DNA from 3 places in the Pseudophaeobacter sp. A-200-2 genome. Region 1 is predicted to be linked to each of the others. Evidence: riboswitches for the same ligand, from Rfam matches in the RefSeq annotation. Region 1 holds a riboswitch; each other region holds the start of a gene.
What was found. A riboswitch is a leader RNA that binds a small molecule or an ion and turns the genes downstream of it on or off. The one in region 1 is predicted to bind cobalamin.
Positions count from the first base shown of each region.

Region 1 (6,791 bases):
ATGTCGGTAGTGCTGATCGCGCTGCTGGTGTCGCTCCGGGCAGGCGCCGAGAAGGAGAAGGCCCATGGATGATCTGCCCCGCAAGAGGCTTGGCATGCTGTGGCGCAACAGCGAGACGCGTGAGTTGCGGCGTCAGCCCCTGTTCACGGCGCTTTCATGGCTGGTTCTGCTGCTGCTTTATGCGCCGATCGCCGTGCTGATCCTGTTCTCTTTCAACGACAACCGCTCGGTTGTCGTCTGGACCGAGGCGAGCCTCAAGTGGTACGCCAAGGCGCTGGAGAATGACGACATCCGCAACGCGGCCTGGATTTCGATCCGGGTGGCACTGACGGCCACCACCATCGCCACGGTCGTTGCAACGATGGCGGCGTTGGCGACGACGCGGGGCGGAAATTATCGCGGGCGCGCGGCAGCGATTGCCCTGATCAATCAGCCGCTGATGATCCCGGAAATCGTCACCGCCATTGCCACCCTGTCGTTCTTTTCGATCCTGCGACAGTTGACAGGGATCACCGGGCTGGGCTGGCTCATCCTGGCGCATACGGTGTTCTGCATCCCCTTTGCCTTTATCCCGGTGCGCGCCCGTCTTGCCGACATGTCCGAAACCTTCGAGACTGCCGCCGCCGATCTTTATGCAACGCCCTGGCAGACCTTCCGCCATGTCACCCTGCCGCTGCTGATGCCGGGCATTCTGGCCGGTGCAATGCTGGCCTTCGTGGTCTCGCTGGATGACGTGATCATCACCCTGCTGATCGCCGGTCCCGGGGAAACCACCCTGCCGATCTACATCCTGGGCCAGATCCGGCGCGGCGTGACGCCCGAAGTCAATGCGGTCTCCACCATTCTGATCCTGCTGACCGTGGCCTTGGTCGCGCTGACCTTCGCCCTGCAACGCAAACGAAAATAACCAGAAGCCCGCACCAGACGGGACCCACCAACCAACAAGAGGAAGATCCATGAAACTGACGATCCTTAAGGCGGGGCTTACCTCCGTCATCGCCCTCAGTGCGGCTGCAGCTAACGCCGAAGGCACGCTGAACATCTACAACTGGGGCAATTACACCAACCCCGAGATGATCGAGAAATTCGAAAAGCAGTATGACATCGAGGTCACGTTGGATGGCTATGACAGTAATGAGACCATGCTGGCCAAGGTCAAGGAAGGCGGCAGCGGATACGACATCGTGGTCCCGGGCGACTATATGGTCGCCATCATGGTGGGCGAGGGGCTACTGGCCGAAATCAACGCCTCCGAGATGGAGAACTTCAAAAACCTCGATCCGAACTGGGTCGATGTCTACTGGGATCCGGGCCGCAAATACTCGGTACCCTATCAGTGGGGCACCACCAGCTTTACCGTCGACAGCGCGGTATACGGCGGCGACATCGACACGCTTGAGGTCGTGTTCAACCCGCCCGAAGAGCTGAAGGGCCGCATCAATATGCTCAACGACATGAACGATGTGATCAACGCCGGACTGCGCTATCTCGATTATCCGCGCTGCAACTCCGACCCCGCCCAGATGAAAGAGCTGCTGGCGCTCTTGCTCAAGGCCAAGGAAGACTGGCGCACCATGGACTACGCGGTGATCGAAAAGCTGACCTCGAAGGATGTCGACCTGTCGCAAAGCTGGAACGGCGCCGCGATGCGCGCCCGCGCCGATCGCCCGACGCTGAAATACGCCTATCCCAAGGAAGGCTTCACCGGCTGGATGGACAACGTCGCGGTGCTGGCGGATGCCCCCAACATGGAGAACGCCAAGCTGTTCGTGAATTTCATGATGGAGCCTGAAAACGCGGCGATGACTTCCAACTTTGCCCGCTATGCCAACGGCGTCATCGGCTCCGAGGAATTCATGGACGCCGAAATGCTGGAGGCGCCGGAGATCGTGATGCCTGAAGGCGCCCCGGTGCCGGACTTCGTCAAACCCTGCGATCAGGATGTTGTGGCGATGTACAACAAGGTCTGGACCCGCCTGAAGCAGTAACTCAGCCAAATAGAAGGGTGGTGGCCCGCGTGGCCATCACCGAAATTTTGACCGCAGCCCAGACGCTGGGCTGCCATGCGGGAGCGTGCCCAATGCACCGGACAGCAGACAGTCTGAAGCCGAAAACGGCGCGGGAAATCGGCATCATGCAGGGATTTCCGCCACCGCCGGAAAAACGGCCGACGCTGGACAACTGGGATTTGGCGCCCTTCAACCGCTGGTCCTTCCAGAACATGCGGCGCCTGTTTCCCACGGCGGATGTGCGCAGCGGACCCGGCGCGGCTGCGCCGCTGCCAACGGTGCTTCAGGATCTGTCAAAGGTCTGTTTTGCCACCAGCGAAGGCACCCGCCAGTCGGTCGGCGATTGGCTGTGGCAAAGCTACACCGACGGGTTTCTGGTGCTGAAAAGCGGCGCCATCGTCACCGAGTTCTACGCCAATGATTTTCACGTGGAGGGGGCGCATCTGGGGCAGTCGGTCTCCAAATCCGTGATTGGCATCCTCGCCGGGATCCTGCAGGGTGAGGGGCAGCTGGATCTGGCCGCCCCGCTGGAGGAGATCGTGCCGGAACTGGCGGGCACCGGCTACGCAGGCTGCACGGTGGATCAGGCGCTGGACATGCTGTCTGGTGCGCGGTTCTCTGAGGACTACGGTCTGCCGGGTAGTGACATGACCCGGGTCGATATCGCTTCGGGCTGGCGCCCGGTGCGGGACGGGGAGATCAAGCCGACGATACGCGACGTGATCCTCTCCCTGCCGCAGGAACGGGCGCATGGGCTCAGCTTTTCCTACCGGTCGATTGAAACCGATGTCATTGCCTGGGCGCTGGAACGGGTCAGCGGTACGGATCTGTCCGTACTCCTGTCCGACCGGATCTGGCGCAGGCTTGGCTGCGAACTGGATGGGTTCTTTACCGTCGATGATGCGGGCACGGCGCTGGCCGATGGGGGGTTCAATGCGAGCCTGCGGGACTATGCCCGGTTCGGACATATGGTGCTGAATGGCGGCCGGGTTGGCGATGACCAGATCGTGCCCGAGGCCTGGATCGATGGTATCTGCATAGGTGCGGATCCGTCGAAATTCGGCGCACCCTATGACGTGCTGTCACCGCAAGGCGCCTATCGGCGGTTCTGGTGGGTGCACGATCCCGGGCGCGGCGTGTTCATGGCCCGGGGTGTGTTCGGTCAGTTGATCTTTATCGATCGCAGCGCCGATGTTGTGATCGTAAAGCTGTCGAGCTGGCCTGACTATCTGATCTCGGCCTTTGGTCTGGATGCCGTGCAGGCCTGCGAGGCCATCGTCAGCGCGCTGGACTAGGGCGGAGGGGTACCGTCGTGCGGGGCGGCGCAGGATGTAGATATCCATGATCCAGCCATGTTCCGCGCGCGCCTTCGCGCGCATATCAATGATCTCATCCGCGGTTTCGCGCAGCGCGCCGGATAGGGAGATTTCTTTCTCCATACCGGCATAGGCAGACCACCAGATCTGAACACCTTCGGGGTCGATGGACTGAAAACTGCAGTCGCCGTCCAGCATGATGACAAGCGTATCGGCACTGTCTGGCCAGCCTGCGTCACGCAGCTGGCGGCCAGTGGTGATGGTGACGGGATCACCGATCTCATTGAGGGGGATGGCATGGCTGGCCGTCAGCGCCTGGATTGAGGTGATGCCGGGAATGACCCGCAGGGAAACCTCGGTCCGGGCCTGAAGCCGCGCGGCGATGCGCATGGTGCTGTCGTAGAGCGACGGATCGCCCCAGACCAGAAAGCCGACCTTGCCGCCCCGGGGCAGGTGCTGATCGATGGTCTCTTGCCAGACCTCGGCAATGGCATCGTGCCAGTCGTCCACTCGCTGTCGGTAGCTTGGTGTCGCGGGATCGCGCTGCGGCAGGTCGAATTCGACGATCGCAGGCCCCGGCGATTTGATCACCCGGTTGCAGATGTCCCGGCGCAGACCGGCCAGATCGTCCTTACCGGCACCTTTGTTGGGAATGAGGATTAGCTCCAGCCCGTTCAGGGCTTCGACCGCCTGCAGGGTCAGATGCTGGGGATTGCCGGTGCCAATGCCAACAAGGGTGAGATCAATCATGTCAGGCGCCTTTGGAAAAGAAACACGGCCCCGAAACGGGGCCGCGCTATGTGAAACTTCAGATGTCGGCGAAAGGCTTACGCAGCCGCATAAAGGCGGGGCGTGACCAGACCGCTGCGCTCCAAACCGCGCAGGCTTTTGGCGGCGGCCAGAACGGCCAGATCGGCCAGCGGTTCGATCAGGATGACGGTCATGTAAGCTGCACCAAAGGTAAAGACCGAGGCCATGGTTTCAGCGCCGATGCCCTGACCGTAGAAGGCCCAGAAAGCGACCCAGCCGACAACGCCTGCCTGATAGGCGGTCGACAGCGCCAGCGCCTGAGAATACTTCAGATCAACATAGGCAGTGTTCGGAGCGATGATCCGCTTGGCCAGTTCCTTCATCGCGAACAGCGGGACCAGCAGCGTGGTCAGGTTGATGAAATACTGCGGCAGATCGATCGGGGCAAAGAACACGCCCTGGATCAGAAGTCCCATCGCCAGACCGAAGGCAGCAGGTGCAGCGCCCAGCAGCAGGAACAGGGTCGAGCCGAGGATGAAGTGAACCTCGGAAACGCCCACAGGGAAATGCGGCAGCACTTCGAAGAAGGTGAAGACGCCGACAGTCGCAATGGCCGAACGCGCCGCAAAGGATGCGATGCCGGAGGCGGCCAGATCTTCCATCGTCTTTTTCGCAGCAAAGCCCATGGCGCCAGCGGCGGTGGCATAGGACAGGGCGATTTTGACGCCGTTTACGATTCCGGGTTCGATATGCATGTTCTGTCTCCTTACCGCCTCACCCGGCGGCATTACATAGGTTATGGTTGGGCCATGCTGGCCACGTCTTCCAACGGCAGGTCTCCTGACTCGCGGGTCGATGCCGGTCCGAGGCCTTCCCAGTCCTGATAGGGACCAGTGGCTATGCCCGGTGGCTCTCCGCTCACAGTTGCGGGGGCAGTCACGGATTTGGCGCCTGATGGCTACACCTCACCGTGTTCCCTTTTCATCCTTGGGTCTTGGACCCGTCGGAACCTTTGGTCTTTCAGAGATGACACAGCGCTTACAAAGCTGTCAACGTGTCTGGCGCGACATCCGTGTTTCAATTGCGGCATATGGGCGATCAGCGGGGCAGGTCCTCATCGGCCAGGGGACCATAGAGGATCAGCACCGGAGCCTTGGTCTCCATCGCGCGCAGAACCTCGGGGAGTTCCCCCACCGTGTGGCAGGACAGCGACTGATCCGGGGTCGAAACACCCAGCGCGATCAGCGCGTGCGTCTCGGGCGGCAGCCCGGCCACCAGCAACCGTTCGGCGAGCGCTGCAAAGGTGCGTTTCCCCATGTAGACAACGGTCGTGGCTTCGGGATCGGCGAGGGCGGCCATATTCAGCCCCTCGGGCAGGCCGCCGGTTACGTCATGGCCGGTGATGAACTGCAGTCGTCGCGCGGTCAGCCGCCGGGTCAGCGGGATATTGGCGGCCGCAGCAGCTGCCGAGGCCGCCGTGACACCGGGCACGATCTCGAACCCGATGCCTGCCTGCCGCAGCGCGGTGATTTCCTCTTCCAGACGGCCAAAGACGCCGGAGTCGCCGGATTTCAGCCGCACTACATGCGCCCCGGTTGCTGCGTATTCGACCAAGAGCTGGCTAACGTGGTCCTGCCGGGGTGAGGGGCGCCCTGCACGTTTGCCCACTCCGACGAGATCGGCGTCCTTGCGCGCATGGGTCAGGATCGGCCCCGATGAAAGGTCATCGAACAGAACCGCATCGGCTGCCCCCAGCCGTTTCACCGCCTTGACGGTCAACAGTTCAGGGTCGCCGGGGCCGGAGGAGACGAAACTGACAAAACCGCTCATGATTGCTCTCCGGTGATCAGGTGGAAGAAGGTGCCGGTCACATGGCCGCGTATCGAGCCGGTTTCCGGCACCGGGTTGCCGTCTGCGTCCATCACCCGTGCCAGCGGAGCGTCCGGTTCATCCAGAATAGTCGAATAGTGGAACTCATGTCCGCGCAAAGCGCCGCCTGCGGGAAATCCCGGCATCGCCGCCTGCAGCACGGCGCGGCGGTAGCCGAGGCGGAATTTCCGTATTTCATATGAGGTGACGAGCCCCAGCAACCCGGCCATCCGGTGACGGTTGCCGTTCTTGTCGATCAGGGCTTCACCAAGGGCCATGTAGCCGCCGCACTCGCCATGAACGGGGCGGGTCTCTGCGTGTTTGCACAAAGCCGCGCGGAAGGTTTCGGCCGCCGCCAGCCTACCGCCGTGCAGTTCGGGGTATCCACCGGGGAGCCAGATCAGATCGGCATCCGGGGCCGGGGCTTCATCGGCGAGAGGGGAGAAAGGAATGATTTCGGCGCCAGCCGCGCGCCAGCCTTCCAGAAGATGCGGGTAGGTAAAGGAAAACGCCGCATCTCGCGCCAGTGCGATGCGCTGCGCAGGCGGTTTCGGCAGCGGGGCCGAGGCGGGCGCAGCTCCGGCGCGGGCAGCGGATTTGATCGCCTCCAGATCCACGTTTTCACGCAGGAAGGCGGCATAGCCCGCGATCGCGGCCTCAAGATCGGGGTGCTCCACCGCCTGAATGAGGCCAAGGTGGCGCTCGGGCAGGGTCAGATCCCCGCGTCGGGGCAGGGAGCCAAGGACGGGAATGCCCGCGCGTTCCATCCCCAGGCGGGTCAGCCTTTCGTGACGCGGGCTGGCAACCCGGTTGAGGATCACACCGGCAAAGGGCAGGTCAGGATCAT
Region 1 is NZ_JAXGFU010000012.1:97,377-104,167, reverse strand. It holds gene SM766_RS18000 (ABC transporter permease) at 1-72, shown strand, start outside; gene SM766_RS17995 (ABC transporter permease) at 95-907, shown strand; gene SM766_RS17990 (extracellular solute-binding protein) at 957-1,988, shown strand; gene SM766_RS17985 (serine hydrolase domain-containing protein) at 2,081-3,304, shown strand; partial or broken gene cobF (precorrin-6A synthase (deacetylating)) at 3,329-4,075, opposite strand; gene SM766_RS17975 (energy-coupling factor ABC transporter permease) at 4,153-4,830, opposite strand; cobalamin riboswitch at 4,889-5,104, opposite strand; gene cobA (uroporphyrinogen-III C-methyltransferase) at 5,174-5,905, opposite strand; gene SM766_RS17965 (cobyrinic acid a,c-diamide synthase CobB) at 5,902-6,791, opposite strand, start outside.

Region 2 (6,791 bases), on a different contig from region 1:
GTGCCGGTTGCGGTTCCACCGCCGCCCGGCAGTTCAAACCCCGCATCCATCACGGCTGCGGTGCGGGCCTGCACCACGATACTCAGCGCCTCAATCAGCCCGGCCTGCGTCAGCCCTTCGGAAAGGCGCAGGGCGACATTGATGGTGCCCCAGTCGCGGCGGGAGTAATCCACCCGGCTGCCGATCCGTTCACCGTTCGACAGGCCGACGGTGGCCACCGCATGGGCCGAAATTCCCTCGACCGTGGCCAAGGCTTCGCAATAGTGCCGCACATCACGCGAGGTCAGGAAAGCGACCGCGTCGCTGCCGCCGCGCTGTGCCAATTCGTCCGCGAACCATTCGGTGACATCCAGATCGCGCGGCAGGTCGCTGTTCCTGACCTCGCGCCACAGGATTCGGCGAGCGGTGACAAATCCGGGCTGGTTCACTGCCCAGCTCAGCACCTGCATCTCGGCGCCGAGATCAAACTCGATCCATGGGCGCTGCAGGGTGACCGCGCACATCACAGCACCTCCAGCGGCTGGAATATCGGCCCCTGCGCTGTGGTCTCGTGCCAGACCGAGATGCCAAAGGCGCGCGCCATCAGATCGGGCGTCAGCACCTCGACGGGCGGGCCATCGGCCATGATACCGCCGTCGGCCAGCAGGATCAGCCGGGTGCAGTGACGGGCGGCCAGTCCCAGATCGTGCAGGGACACCAGCGCCGCGCGCCCTTCTGAGGCGAGGCTGGCAAAGACCTCCATGGTTGAGATCTGATGCGAGGGATCCAGCCCGGCAGAGGGCTCATCCGCCATCAAAAGCGGCGTATCTTGGGCCAGCGCCCGGGCGATCAATGCGCGGGCCTGCTCGCCGCCTGACAGGCGCGAGGCGGCGCGCTTGCGGAACGAGTCCAGCCCCATGCGAGTGATTGCCTGATCCACCAAGGCCTGATCGGCGGCTGGCAGTCGCCGCCCCTGCGGCAGATGCGGTAGACGGCCAAGAGCGACCAAACGCTCGACCGGAATCGGCCAGGCGATCTCGCGCGATTGCGGCATCCAGGCCACCGTGTGGGCCCGTTCAGAGGCGTTCATTGTGGCCAGCGAACTGCTGCCCGCTGCCGGGATCAGCCCCAGCGCGGCCCGCATCAGGCTGGTTTTCCCGGCGCCATTCGGACCCAGCAGGCCGACAAACTCACCCTTGCCAATCTCAAAGGACACATCGCGCAGCACCGGACGGTCGCGCAGGGTTACAGAAAGGTTCCGGACCGAAAGCACGCTCATGCCAGCCCCTTCCGCGTCTTGTAGATCAAGTGCAGGAACAGGGGCGCGCCAACCAGCGCGGTGACCACGCCCAGCTTGAGATCGCGGGTGGGCAGGATCAGCCGCACGGCAATATCCGCCAGTTGCAACATGATCGCGCCGCCAAGGGCGGAGGCCCAAAGCAGCCGCGAGGGCTGCCCGTCGACGAACGGACGCAGAATATGCGGCACCACAAGCCCGACAAAGCCGATGGCGCCCGCAACTGCCGTGGTGCCACCGGCAATGCTGGCAGTGCCGACGACCAGAAGCCAGCGCAGCTGCCTCAGGTTCACGCCCATGGTCTGGGCTGCATCCTCGCCCAGAGTCAGCGCATCCAGCCCGCGCCCCAGCGGCAGCAGGATCACCATCCCGGTCAGAACAAAGGGCAGCGCCAGCCAGACATGCTGCATCGAGCGGTCCGATAGCGACCCCATCATCCAGAAGACGATCTCATTAGCAGCAAAGGGATTGGGCGAGAGGTTCAGAACCAGCGAGGTCAGCGCCCCTGCCATTGCCGAAATGGCGATACCCGCGAGGATCAGCGTCAGTGATCCCCCATGCTGCCCGGCCAGCGCCATCACCAGAAACACACCGCCCAGAGCGCCAGCCAGCGCCGACAGCGGCAGGCCCAGCGTGGCGGTGGCAGCGAGGCCGGTGTTGATTGCCAATACCGCACCCAGCGCCGCTGAGGAGGACACACCGATCAGCCCCGGCTCGGCCAGCGGGTTGCGCAGGTAGCCTTGCATCGCCGCGCCCGCCAGCCCCAGCCCGGCGCCGATCACGGCGGCAAGGATTGCCCGCGGCAGCCGGATTTCACGCATCACCAGACTGAGAGGTCCATAGCCATCGTCAAACAGGGCCGCCAGGCTCTCGCCCACACCGACATCTGCAGGCCCCACCGTTAGGGAGATCAGGAACAGTGCCAGCACCGCCGCCGAGAGGCACAGCATGAGCCGGGTCATTGGCGGGCCTCACGTTCCATGAAGGCGCGGCGCTCTGCCGCCAGTGTCTCTACCGCGCGCAACACATGCGGTGTCGGGCAGATCCAGTCGGCATTGCGGATTTCCCCGGCGCCGCTGCGTCCGGCCAGCATGCGCACCAGCGGATGTTTCAGGATTTCCTCGCTGCGGGAATTGCGCGGATAGGCGGTTGTGCCGACCAGCAGATCCGGCTCTGACAGCACCAGCAGCTCCAGCGGCAGCTGGCCGGAATGGGCATAGCCCAGTTCATCGGCGATATTGCGAAAACCTGCCGCCTCCAGGATTTGCCCGGCCAGCGTCTGGCGGCCTGCAGTATATCCGTTGGCCGCATAAAGCGCGGCGCGCGGGCGATTGTCCGGGGCATCCGCCCGCAGAAACTCCAGCTGCTGGTCAAAATCCGCCAGCAACCGGCGCGCGGCCTCCTGACGGCCCAGCGCCTCACCTACCTCAACGATGCGGGTTCGGACATCCTTCAGCGAAAAGGCTGGCCCGAATTCCGCCACCGGCACGCCAAGGCGGCGCAGCATATCCATCGTTGCAGGTGCCGAAGATGCGCCAGCGAGCACCAGATCCGGCTTCAGCAGGTAGATTTCTTCCGCCAGCCCGTGATTGACCGGATAGGCCTGCGCCTCTTCGGCCATGGCCGAGGCCCGCGGATCCCGGGCGACGAAGGAAATCGAGATCAGTTGATCCGGCGCGGCCAGCATCATGGCCATCTGGTCCACGCAGAGATTCATCGTGACGACGCGCGACGGCCCGGCAAAGGCACCGGTGGCGGCCATGAAAAAGGCCAGCGCTATGCCGGGCAGCCAGCGCATCGATCAGAAGGAGGCCCGGACGCCGACATAGGCAGCGCGGCCGCGTTTCGCGTAGCCCCAGACGTCCGAGTATTCCTCGTCGAACAGATTGGTGACACGACCGGTCAGGACCACATTCGGGTTCAGCTCATACTGGGCAGAGAGATCGACAGTGGTGTAATCCGGCAGCTCGGCCGTGGCATAGGTGCCAAAGAACTGGCTGTCCCAGTTGCCTGCCACATGGCGGACATCCGCAGTGATGGAGCCGCGACCATTGAAAGTATCGAGCGTGGCGCTCAGCAGCAGTTCGTGTTCGGGGCGGCGCACCTCGACCGTACCATTGGGGTTGGTGGCATCCAGATAGGTGTAGGACAGACGGAGATCGAGGTTTTCCGTGGCCTCAAGGCTGGCCGCCAGTTCGACACCTTTGCGCTCGCTGTCTCCGGCCTGATTGCGGAAGGAGAAGGTGGTCGCATTCACCATATAGGCTTCGATCTCACCCGTCAGCGTCTCGTCGAAATAGGTCACATCAACCAGCCCGCGCCCCTGCAGGAACGGCACCTCGACACCCAGATCAAAGCTGCGGTTTTCTTCGGGCTGCAAGTTCTGATTGCCCAGATAGGTAGTGGCACCAAAGGTGCTGTTGGCAAAGAGCTCAAAATAGGTCGGGTTCACGATACCGGTGCCGGCCGAGCCATGCAGGCGCACACCGCTGCCCGCAAAGGTATAGGACGCACTGGCGTTCCAGCTGGTGGCATCTTCGAAGGCATTGTTGTTGTCGCGGCGCACGCCCAGTTGCAGATCCAGACCATTGGCAAAGCTGCCACGGTATTCCAGCGCGATCGAATTGGTTTTGCGCGCAAAGGCCGGGTTGGAACGGCTGGAATCCTCTTCCCATTCCAGAATGGCGTTCAGCAGGTGATCTGTCAGATCTACCGTCTGGCCATCAAGGCCAAAGCTCAGCAGGTATTTCGCCGCTTCCGTCTTTGTCTCGGTCAGGGCGCCGCCGTTGTAGGATTGGTCAAAATCCGTACGCTCGTAAGACAGGCGATGTTTCAGGCGTCCGCCCAGCGTGTCGAGCTCGGCAAAGATCTGAGCCAGCTGTTCATCGCGGTCGCTGAACTGCGTGGGATCATCCACCACATAGCTGGCCGCATCGGTCGCGGTGAAGGAGGTGCTGTCGCTGTCGAAACGCTCTTCCGAGGCACGCAGGTTGAAACCCAGCTTCAGCCGCTCGGTCACAAGGTAGTCGCCTTTCACCTGCGCGGTGTTGCGGCGGATACCATCCTCTTCGCCGCCGCTGCCGGAGAAATCGTAGCCATCGTCATTATCATGCGCGAGGTTGAGCGAGATGCCGCCGCGTTCGGTTCGGGACGACACCCGCGCCGAGGCCCGGTAGCCGTCCGAGCCGACTTCGGCACTGCCACCGTATTCGGTGCCGATGCCGCCACTCTTGGTGATGATGTTGATCACACCCGCCGAGGCGTTGGAGCCGTAGAACACCGATTGCGGACCGCGCAGCACCTCGATCCGCTCGATATTGGCGGTATCAAGGCCAGACAGGATATAGTCGCTGTCGCCGCCCGAGGCCTCGATGCCGTCGATCAGGATCAGCGTGTGGTTGGCTTCGGCGCCACGGATGCGGACCTGGGTAAAGCTGTCACCTGCACCGGTGACCATCAGGCCGGGGACCGACCGCAGTGCATCCTGAACCGTGGTGATGCCGCGCTGTTCGATCTCTTCGCTGGTCACGACCGAAACCGAGCGACCGTATTTCTGCGCCTCGACAGGGGTAAAACCACCGGAGACGATGAGTTCGCCCAGATCGATGATCTCCGCCTCCTGGGCGGTTGCAATTGCGGGGGTAGTGACCATCAGGGTGGCGGCCAGGGACAAGCTTACCTTGCGCATCGTTTCAGTTCTCCCAGCCTGCACATTCGGTGCAGGAAAAGTGGCTGCCCATCTCGGGCAACATGTACAGATCATCGGTCTTTGGAAGGCAATGCTTCCACAGACGGTTCAATTGCCACCACTACGGAAGTCCGTCGTCCTCGGCGCGCCCCGCACCCGGACTGGGTGATCCTTCTGGCAGGTCTCCTGACTCGCGGGTCGCAGCTTTGCCGCGCCTTCCCGCCCCCTCTTGGGGCAGTGGCATATCGCAGCATTGCTCTCCGCTCACAGTTGCGGGGGCAGTCATGGTTTTGACGTCTTGTTCCGACGCCTTACCATGTTCCCTTTTACCCGGATGGTATTCCCAGCCGGACCAGAATGGCCGGACTTAGGCAAACTGGATTTACTCTGTCAAGAAGGAGTAGACGCCGCCAAGGATGGAGTTTTCAAACAATGCACCGCGCACACCAGCAACAATCGCCTGAAATCAACTGCTAAGTGATGGTTTCAATGCTGCAAACGCAATGCTGTGCCGCATCGACCGCAACCTTTGCGCAGGCGATATTCCACGCTACGGCATGGTTCCCCGTTCCGATCTCCACCGAATCCAATGGCTGGGGTCGTGGCTGTCCCCCCTGCCCCGCATCACGGACAGATTTCCCCTGGCAATGCCCCTGCGGTGGCAACGCGCCTCTTCCGCATCCCGGCGGAGCTATGGCATTTTCATCTCCGCCCAAAGCGTTCCAGTACGAGACCGCGCATGAACGCCCAGATCTTCGCAAAGGTCTGTCGCGGGCACAGGTTCAGTCCGGTGGCCGGTTACAGGCTTCGGTTCAAACACGACGGAAAACCAGCTTGCGCGGCAGTCTATTTCATTGACGCTGCACTGACGGGCAGCTTGCTCGACGCCTTCATTTCTTTCAATGAGAGGTTGGACCGAATGCTGGTGACACCGGGTAGCCGCCTCAGAGTGCTGTCGACGAAACCACTGTAATCATCGAGATCACGGGCAACCACGATCAGCAGGAAATCATCCGCGCCGGTCGTGTTGTGGCAAGCCAGGATGTTCGGTGTCGTCTCAACGATGCGCTGAAATTCTGCCGTCGCGGCTTGATCATGCTCGGAACAGCGCAGCTGGACGAAGGCCATAACGCCGAGGCCGAGCTTTCGACGGCTCAGATTGGCTTGATAACCTTCGATAATGCCGCTTTCTTCAAGACGTTTGAGCCGCCTCCAACAGGGGGTCTCGCTCATACCCAGATGCTCGGACAACTTGGCATTGGTCATGCGGCCATCCTCCTGCAACAGGGTCAAGATCTCGGCATTGACGGCGTCGATGTCAGGCATGGGTAGATATCTTTCAATAATGACGATTCCATAGGGAATTCCACTCCAGATTTGCGCAATATGGGGAGGATTGGCAAAGGTATTTCCCTCATCCAGACTATGATCTCGTCCAAAATACTCTTCAGCGAAAGATCCTGCCATGAAAGCCGTCCTTTTCGAAAAATTCCAAAGCGCGCCAAAGCTGGTTACCGTGGACGACCCGACGCCAGAGCCGCATGGCGTTGTCCTCAGGGTTGCGGCCACCGGCGTCTGCCGCAGCGACTGGCATGGCTGGATGGGACACGACAGCGACATCGACTTGCCGCATGTGCCTGGCCACGAGTTAGCTGGCGTCGTCGAGGCCGTTGGGAATGACGTCACAAAATGGAAGGTCGGCGACAAGGTCACCGTGCCATTCATCTGCGGGTGCGGCAGCTGTTCCGAATGCCATTCCGGCAACCAGCAGGTCTGCCTGCAGCAGGAACAGCCGGGTTTTACCCACTGGGGATCCTTTGCGGAATA
Region 2 is NZ_JAXGFU010000002.1:33,135-39,925, reverse strand. It holds gene SM766_RS02715 (adenosylcobinamide amidohydrolase) at 1-503, opposite strand, end outside; gene SM766_RS02710 (ABC transporter ATP-binding protein) at 503-1,258, opposite strand; gene SM766_RS02705 (FecCD family ABC transporter permease) at 1,255-2,238, opposite strand; gene SM766_RS02700 (ABC transporter substrate-binding protein) at 2,235-3,074, opposite strand; gene SM766_RS02695 (TonB-dependent receptor plug domain-containing protein) at 3,078-4,964, opposite strand; cobalamin riboswitch at 5,124-5,336, opposite strand; gene SM766_RS02690 (Lrp/AsnC family transcriptional regulator) at 5,811-6,431, opposite strand; gene SM766_RS02685 (zinc-dependent alcohol dehydrogenase family protein) at 6,430-6,791, shown strand, end outside.
Region 2: linked by a shared signal. The riboswitch ahead of SM766_RS02695 (TonB-dependent receptor plug domain-containing protein) and the one ahead of SM766_RS17975 (energy-coupling factor ABC transporter permease) in region 1 are both predicted to bind cobalamin.

Region 3 (6,791 bases), on a different contig from region 1:
CGCCGCGCAGGATCATATCCATCAGATCCAGCACCCGGCCCCGGTCGGCAAGGCCCAGCATGGCGCGGACCTGATCGGCGGTGGTCTCGCCCGCGCCGTGGGAAATCGCCTGATCCAGCAGCGAGGTTGCATCGCGGGCCGAACCTTCGGCGGCGCGGGTGATGAGGGCGAGCGCATCCTCGGCAATCTGGGCGTTTTCGGCAGTTGCGATCTTGCGCAGGAGGGCGATCATCACCTCGGGCTCAATCCGGCGCAGATCGAACCGCTGGCAGCGCGACAGCACCGTCACCGGAACCTTGCGGATCTCGGTGGTGGCGAAGATAAACTTCACATGGGCGGGGGGTTCCTCCAGCGTTTTCAGCAGCGCGTTGAACGCGCTGGTCGACAGCATGTGAACCTCGTCGATGATGTAAATCTTATAGCGGGCCGAGGCCGCGCGGTATTGCACCGAATCGATGATTTCGCGGATGTCGCCGACGCCGGTGCGGCTGGCGGCGTCCATCTCCATCACGTCCACGTGGCGGCCTTCCATGATCGCGAGGCAATGCTCGCACTGACCGCAGGGTTCGGTGGTGGGGCCGCCGTTGCCATCGGTGCCGATACAGTTCATCCCCTTGGCAATGATCCGGGCGGTGGTGGTCTTACCCGTGCCGCGAATACCGGTCATGATGAAAGCCTGGGCGATCCGGTTCGCGGCAAAGGCGTTTTTCAGCGTACGCACCATGGCGTCCTGGCCAACCAGATCCGCAAATGTCTCGGGCCGGTACTTGCGGGCGAGGACCTGATACTGGCCGGACGGCTGCTCCGCGTGCTGAACCTCAGCGGTTAGGGTTTCAGGATCGGATGTTGGAGTGTCGCTCATGCTGTCTCGTGCCGGATTCGGAATGGGATTGGGACCGCCTCATAGGGTAGGGAAGCCCGCGGGCTTCGTCCACCGCTGTTGACCGCCCGGCAGGGCAGGTGGCAGAGTTTTTCCCTGTATGTGGTGGAGAGTGTGTGATGACTGGGATGAGTTCCGACGGGGCGGGCGCGCAGGCCCGGCAGCCCTTTACGATCTACGCGGTGTCCGCCGCCAATGGCATTCTTGCTATCTGCCCGCTGCCCGGTGCCGGGGGCGACTACAAGGGGGACCTTGAGCTGATCCACGACTGGCAGCCCGGTCTGGTCATTTCCATGACCACCGAAGCCGAGCATGTCTCCGTCGGGGCCGCGACGCTGGGGGTTGATCTGCAGAGCATGGGAAGCCGCTGGGTGCATCTGCCGGTGGCGGATTTTGGTGTGCCCGGCCCGGAGGTGAACGAGGCCTGGCCCGGGGTCAGCGCCTCGGCGCGCCAGGCGCTGAACGGTGGCGGCCGCGTTCTAGTGCATTGCCGGGGCGGCTGCGGGCGCTCCGGCATGGTGGTGCTGCGCCTGTTGATCGAATGCGGTGTTGCGCCAGAGGCGGCGCTGAACCGGTTGCGCATGTCTCGCCCCTGCGCGGTCGAGACCGAGGCACAGATGGCCTGGGCCCGCAGCCGCTGAGCCAGAGGCAGCCCGCCGGAGCGGGCTCGACTGTCATCCCGCTTTCTTCTTCACGGGGCGCGGCATTCACCGAATAAGACCGACGCCCCTCCTGTGGGTTCTCGGGGTCTGCCGCTACGCTGCGTTGAGCGGGATGGCTTCTCCGAAGGAGCAGGGGCGATGCGGCAGGTGATCTGCGGGCTGCGCTTGTGGATCGCTGGACAGTAGCGCGTCGGCAAAACGGTCCAGACCGCTGCGCTCTGCTGCGGTGTCCACTTCGCAGAACACCCGGATCCTGTCGTGCGAGGCAAAAAAGCGCGCCGGGCAATGGCGGGTGCAGCCATCGAGCAGGCTGTCGCCGGTGATTTCAAAATCCTCTTCGGTCATATCCCGCGCGGTATCGAGCGCCCCGCACAGGGCCACCAGCATCCGTTCCAGTGCCGGGCAGCTTGCCCCGGTGTGTTGACAGGTTGTTGCCGCAAGTTCATGCGTTTTTGTCGTCCAGATCATCGCGCCCTCCGCGCTGGGGCAGGGGCATAAAGAGGGGGGAGAGACATGTGGCCGGACGCTTGTCGGCCAGAATGGGCCGCGCGACAGGAACCATCTCACCCGCTCCGGACACCCCGCCCGGTTTCGAGTTGTGCGATGGCAGGTCTCCTGACTTGCGGGTCATAGCTTCTCCGGTCCTTCCCGGCCGCAGGTCTGTACCTTGCGTCCAGTGGATCTTCCGGGGTCGCTCTCCGCCTACAGTTGCGGGGGCAGTCGTGGAATTGTTCTGGCCGAGAGAGGCCGGATCGCACCACGTTCCCTTTTCATCCCGGACCCGCCAAAAGCGGATCGCGGAAACCATCTGTGAAATGGGTAGCGGGTCGAAGGGCGAGTCGTCAATTCGCTTGTGTGAAAGTCGGAGAAATCCGCGCCAACGCCAGCAAGCCAGGTAAGCTTGCTGAATTGTGCAGGCGGATGCGGTGCCCTCAGGCCGTGCGGTTCAATCGTTCTTCGGTCAGCCGGGCGAAATCTGCCGCGCGCGCCTTGAATTTTTTATTGAGCGAACCGCGCGCCAGTTTGAAGGATTGCAGCAGCAACCGCCCCGACAGGGTCTTGGCCGTCAGGTTTAGTGAAATTGTTACACGGGTGCGCCGCGGCGACAGCGCCATCAGTTCGATCTCGGTTTCGCCGTTCAGCCCGCTGCTGTCGCCGGACAGCAGAATGCGGGTGACGGGATCATAGGATTTGAGAGCAATGCGCAGCTCGCGCGCCTTGCCGCGAAAGTTGAATTTGGCATCCCAGGCGAGGCCGTTTTCAGGCGTGCTGATATCGCCGATCCGTTGCACGTCGATGCCGCGCCGGATGGCCGAGCGTTCAAAGCTTTCAAAGTCCGACAGGGCTTCAAACACGTCGGCGATCGGTGAATCGATATCTTCTTTACTCGTGAAATCCATGACTCTGACGCCTGCTTGCCTGTTTTGATTGATCAATTCTCAGCGTGGCCGCGATATTCCCTTTAATCCAGCGTATCCGCAAGCCAGTTCTGCAACAGAAAATGTGCAATTGCTCCTTTTCGGGCAGGCTTCAGGATCGGGTGCTCTCCGGCAAAGGCGCTCATCATGTCCTGCTTGCTGACCCAGATCGCGTCCTCGATTTCATGTGGGTCGATGGTCAGCTCGCGATCCAGCGCGATCCCGTGGCAGCCGAACATCAGCGACATTGGAAAGGGCCAGGGCTGGCTGGACAGGTACTCCACCTCTCCGACCTTCACGCCGGATTCTTCCAGTACTTCACGCCGCACGGCGGCCTCCAGCGTTTCGCCGGGTTCAACGAAACCGGCCAGCAGGGAGTACATACCTTCCGGCCAGCCGGGTGAGCGGCCCATCAGGACCTCGTCCCCATGGGTGATCAGCATGATCACAACCGGATCGGTGCGGGGAAAATGGCTCGCCTTGCAGCTGGGGCAATTTCTTTGCCAGCCTGCCTGAACCATATCACTGGGGTGGCCACAGCGGGCACAGAACCCATGCGAGCCATGCCAGGAAAACAGCGCCTTGGCGGTGGCGGCCAGCTCGGCCTCCAGCGGGGTCAGCCGGGTCATCACCCTGCGCAGCTCGGCGAAAGCATAACCAGAGGGCAGGTCCGGGTGCTGTTGCTCCGTTACATCGGCAAAACTGGCCAGCGCCATCTCGTCCAGCGCATCGGGCTGCCAACTGCTGATGTCGCAGGCGAAGGCCGGGCTTTGATCTGGCAGGAGGCCGAGAAACAGAGCGGCGTCGCGGAACTCTGCTGCCACCGGATGCGTGGTGGAGATCCAGGCAAGAGCGTCCGGTCCGCGCTCTGGAACTGACCGCTGGCACAGGGGTTTGCCGCGCCACATCATCAGCACCTGTGCATTCTGTGCCCCCCAGGCAGCGTCTAGCGCTTCGGCATCCGCACGCAGATGCGCGCTGCGGTCCAGGCCACCCTTGCCGCCAAATGTCACCTCTTCGGCCCGTTTCATATCGTTGTCCTTCTTTTGGCAGGGGATCCGGCGTTAAGGCCCGATTTCCTGCATTGATGGCGGCAAAACCGCGCAATGACCAGCCTGTTCGGGTAGCGCGGTCGATGCATTTTTATGGTTGTCAGCGGATGTTTAACGCCGGGTCACCGGTCTGCCGCTGGATATTGGCGTTAGACCGGTCAAATTTTCGGCATCAGCGCCACAATCGTTAACATCCTCAAAAATGGTGACTTTGCAAATCAAGGAAACGCTGTTTCAAAGGGTTAACGCGTTCGTGTCAGAACGTGAGAAAAAACGAAGATCGGAAGACGCCGTGCAGGCTGCGGGTAGAGCAATATGACAGGACCGGATCAATCCTTGCCATTGGGGAAGGGGGTGCTGCGCTTGTTGGCAACCACCGATCTGCACAGCAATCTGCTCAGCTACGACTATTATGCCGACCGGCCGGACCCCAGCATCGGCCTGTCCCGCGTCGCGTCCCTGATCGCGGAGGCGCGGCAAGAGGTCCGGGAGGCAGGGGGCACGGTGCTGCTCTTGGACAATGGTGATGGGCTGCAAGGGGCGCCGATTGGTGAGATTTCCTCTGACGACCCGATCGTGCCGCATCCACTGATGCAGGCCTTCAACGTGTTGCAATACGATGCCATCGGGCTTGGAAATCACGACTTCAACTTCGGTCTGGAGACGCTTGAGCAGGTGCTGGAGCAGGCACCCTGTCCGGTGATTTGCTCGAATATGACAGCCGTGGAGGAGGGACGGGAGCTACCTTTCGCCCGCACCACCATTCTGGAGCGGGAGGTGCCCGCCTGCGCTGGTGCGCCGCCGCTGCGGATCGGGATCCTGTCGGTGTTGCCGCCGCAGACGGTAACATGGGACGCGCATCTTCTGGAAGGTCAGGTCGTGGTTGCGGACATGGTGCAGGCGGCTGCCGCTGCTGCCAGCGCGCTGCGGCGGGAAGGATGCGATATCGTGATCGCATTGGCGCATACCGGTGTCGGAGGGCTGGAGCGGGTGCCGGGCATGGAGAATGCCTTGCTTCCCATCGCGGCCACGGCGGGAATCGATGCGGTGATCGGCGGGCACACCCACAAGATCCTTCCAGATCCCGAGCACAGTTTCACCAAGCCGGTGGTCATGCCGGGCGCGCATGGATCACACCTGGGGCAGATCGATCTGCAGGTGTCGCACGGCCCGGAGGGGTGGCGGCTGGAAAATTGGGACGCCCGCCTCAAACCCATCTGCAGCAGGGCAGAGAATGGCGATCTGATGTCTCTGGTCGAGGAGGACGCTGAACTGACCCGTGCGCTTGGCCCCGCGCATGATTCAACGCGCGAACGGATGCGTCAGCCGGTTGGCTTCAGTGACGTGCCTTTGCACTCCTTCTTTACTTTCTTTGGGCCTGATCTTGGGCTGGAACTTGCAGCAGCAGCGCAGGCGGCAGCGGTCAGGCCGCTGCTGGAAGGCACTGAGGTTGGCAAACTGCCGCTCTTGTCCGCGGCGGCGCCGGGTAAATTCGGTGGCCGCTCCGGGCCGGGGCATTATACCGACATCGGGCGTGGCGATCTGTGTATGCGCAACGTCGCTGATCTTCACATCTTCCCGAATGAGCTTAGGCTGGTTGTTGCGACCGGCGCGCAAGTGCTGGACTGGCTGGAAATGTCCGCGGGTGTGTTCAAACAAGTCCGGCCCGGCAGTACCGAACAGGAACTGGTTGATCCCAGCCGTGCCGGGCATAATTTCGACGTTCTTTTTGGCCTGCAATACGAAATAGACCTGTCGGTCCCGCCGCGGTTTTCCTCCTCTGGCGTGCGGATCAACCCGGCGGCAGGGCGCATTCGACGTCTTCGCGTGCATGGGCGGCCCGTGGCCCCTGCACAGCGTTTCGCCGTTGTGGTCAACAGTTACAGGGTCAGCGGTGGTGGTAATTTCCAGATGGTCAAAGACGCCGAGAGCATCCCGCTGCCGCCGGTGCGAATCCGGGATGTGATCCGGGACTACGTTGCGGGCCGCCTGCCTGAGGATCCACTGGCGCAGGAAGAGTATCCGTGGCGGTTTGCCGAGCTCAACAACGCCGAGGCTGCCGCCTATACCAGCCCGGAGGCGGTGCAGTATCTGGATGAATTGCCGGAGGGGCAGGTGCGCAACTGCGGCATGACACCAAAAGGCTTTCTGAAACTGATGCTTGCCCTCTGAACTGCGGAGCGGTGGATCGGGGAGGCCCCCTTGTCATTGCTGCGGCAGCCGCCTATATCGGGATTCGAGAGGTTGGCGCGGGCAAGCGCCTCGCCAACCTGGTCAGGTCCGGAAGGAAGCAGCCACAACGAGCCCCGCTTGGGTCGATGTCCAACCTCTCACCTTTCCCCAAAATACAGGTCCAGCCCGCCGAAAGGCGTGGGCTGTCTTAATGCCCGCAGAATTACAGGTTAGTAGCGGCCATTGTCAGCGGGATAGACGCCCAGGATCTCGACGTTGGTGGTAAAATAGGCCAGCTCGTCCATTGCCAGCTGCACGTTCTCATCCTCGGGATGGCCTTCGATATCGGCATAGAACTGTGTCGCCGTGAAGGAGCCGTCGACCATATAGCTTTCCAGCTTGGTCATGTTGATTCCATTGGTGGCAAAGCCACCCATCGCCTTGTAGAGCGCGGCGGGGATGTTGCGCACCTGGAACACGAAACTTGTGATCATGCCATGGGCACCGCGACGGCTGTAATCTGGCTCGCGCGACATGATCAGGAACCGCGTGGTGTTGTCGCCGTTGTCTTCGATATGGCGGGCCAGCACATCCAAACCGTAGATCT
Region 3 is NZ_JAXGFU010000007.1:101,928-108,718, forward strand. It holds gene SM766_RS12045 (DNA polymerase III subunit gamma/tau) at 1-862, opposite strand, end outside; gene SM766_RS12050 (protein-tyrosine phosphatase family protein) at 1,000-1,521, shown strand; gene SM766_RS12055 (hypothetical protein) at 1,636-2,010, opposite strand; cobalamin riboswitch at 2,131-2,366, opposite strand; gene SM766_RS12060 (SRPBCC family protein) at 2,475-2,942, opposite strand; gene nudC (NAD(+) diphosphatase) at 3,005-3,991, opposite strand; gene SM766_RS12070 (5'-nucleotidase C-terminal domain-containing protein) at 4,328-6,184, shown strand; RNA gene ffs (signal recognition particle sRNA small type) at 6,250-6,348, shown strand; gene SM766_RS12080 (prephenate dehydratase) at 6,415-6,791, opposite strand, start outside.
Region 3: linked by a shared signal. The riboswitch ahead of SM766_RS12055 (hypothetical protein) and the one ahead of SM766_RS17975 (energy-coupling factor ABC transporter permease) in region 1 are both predicted to bind cobalamin.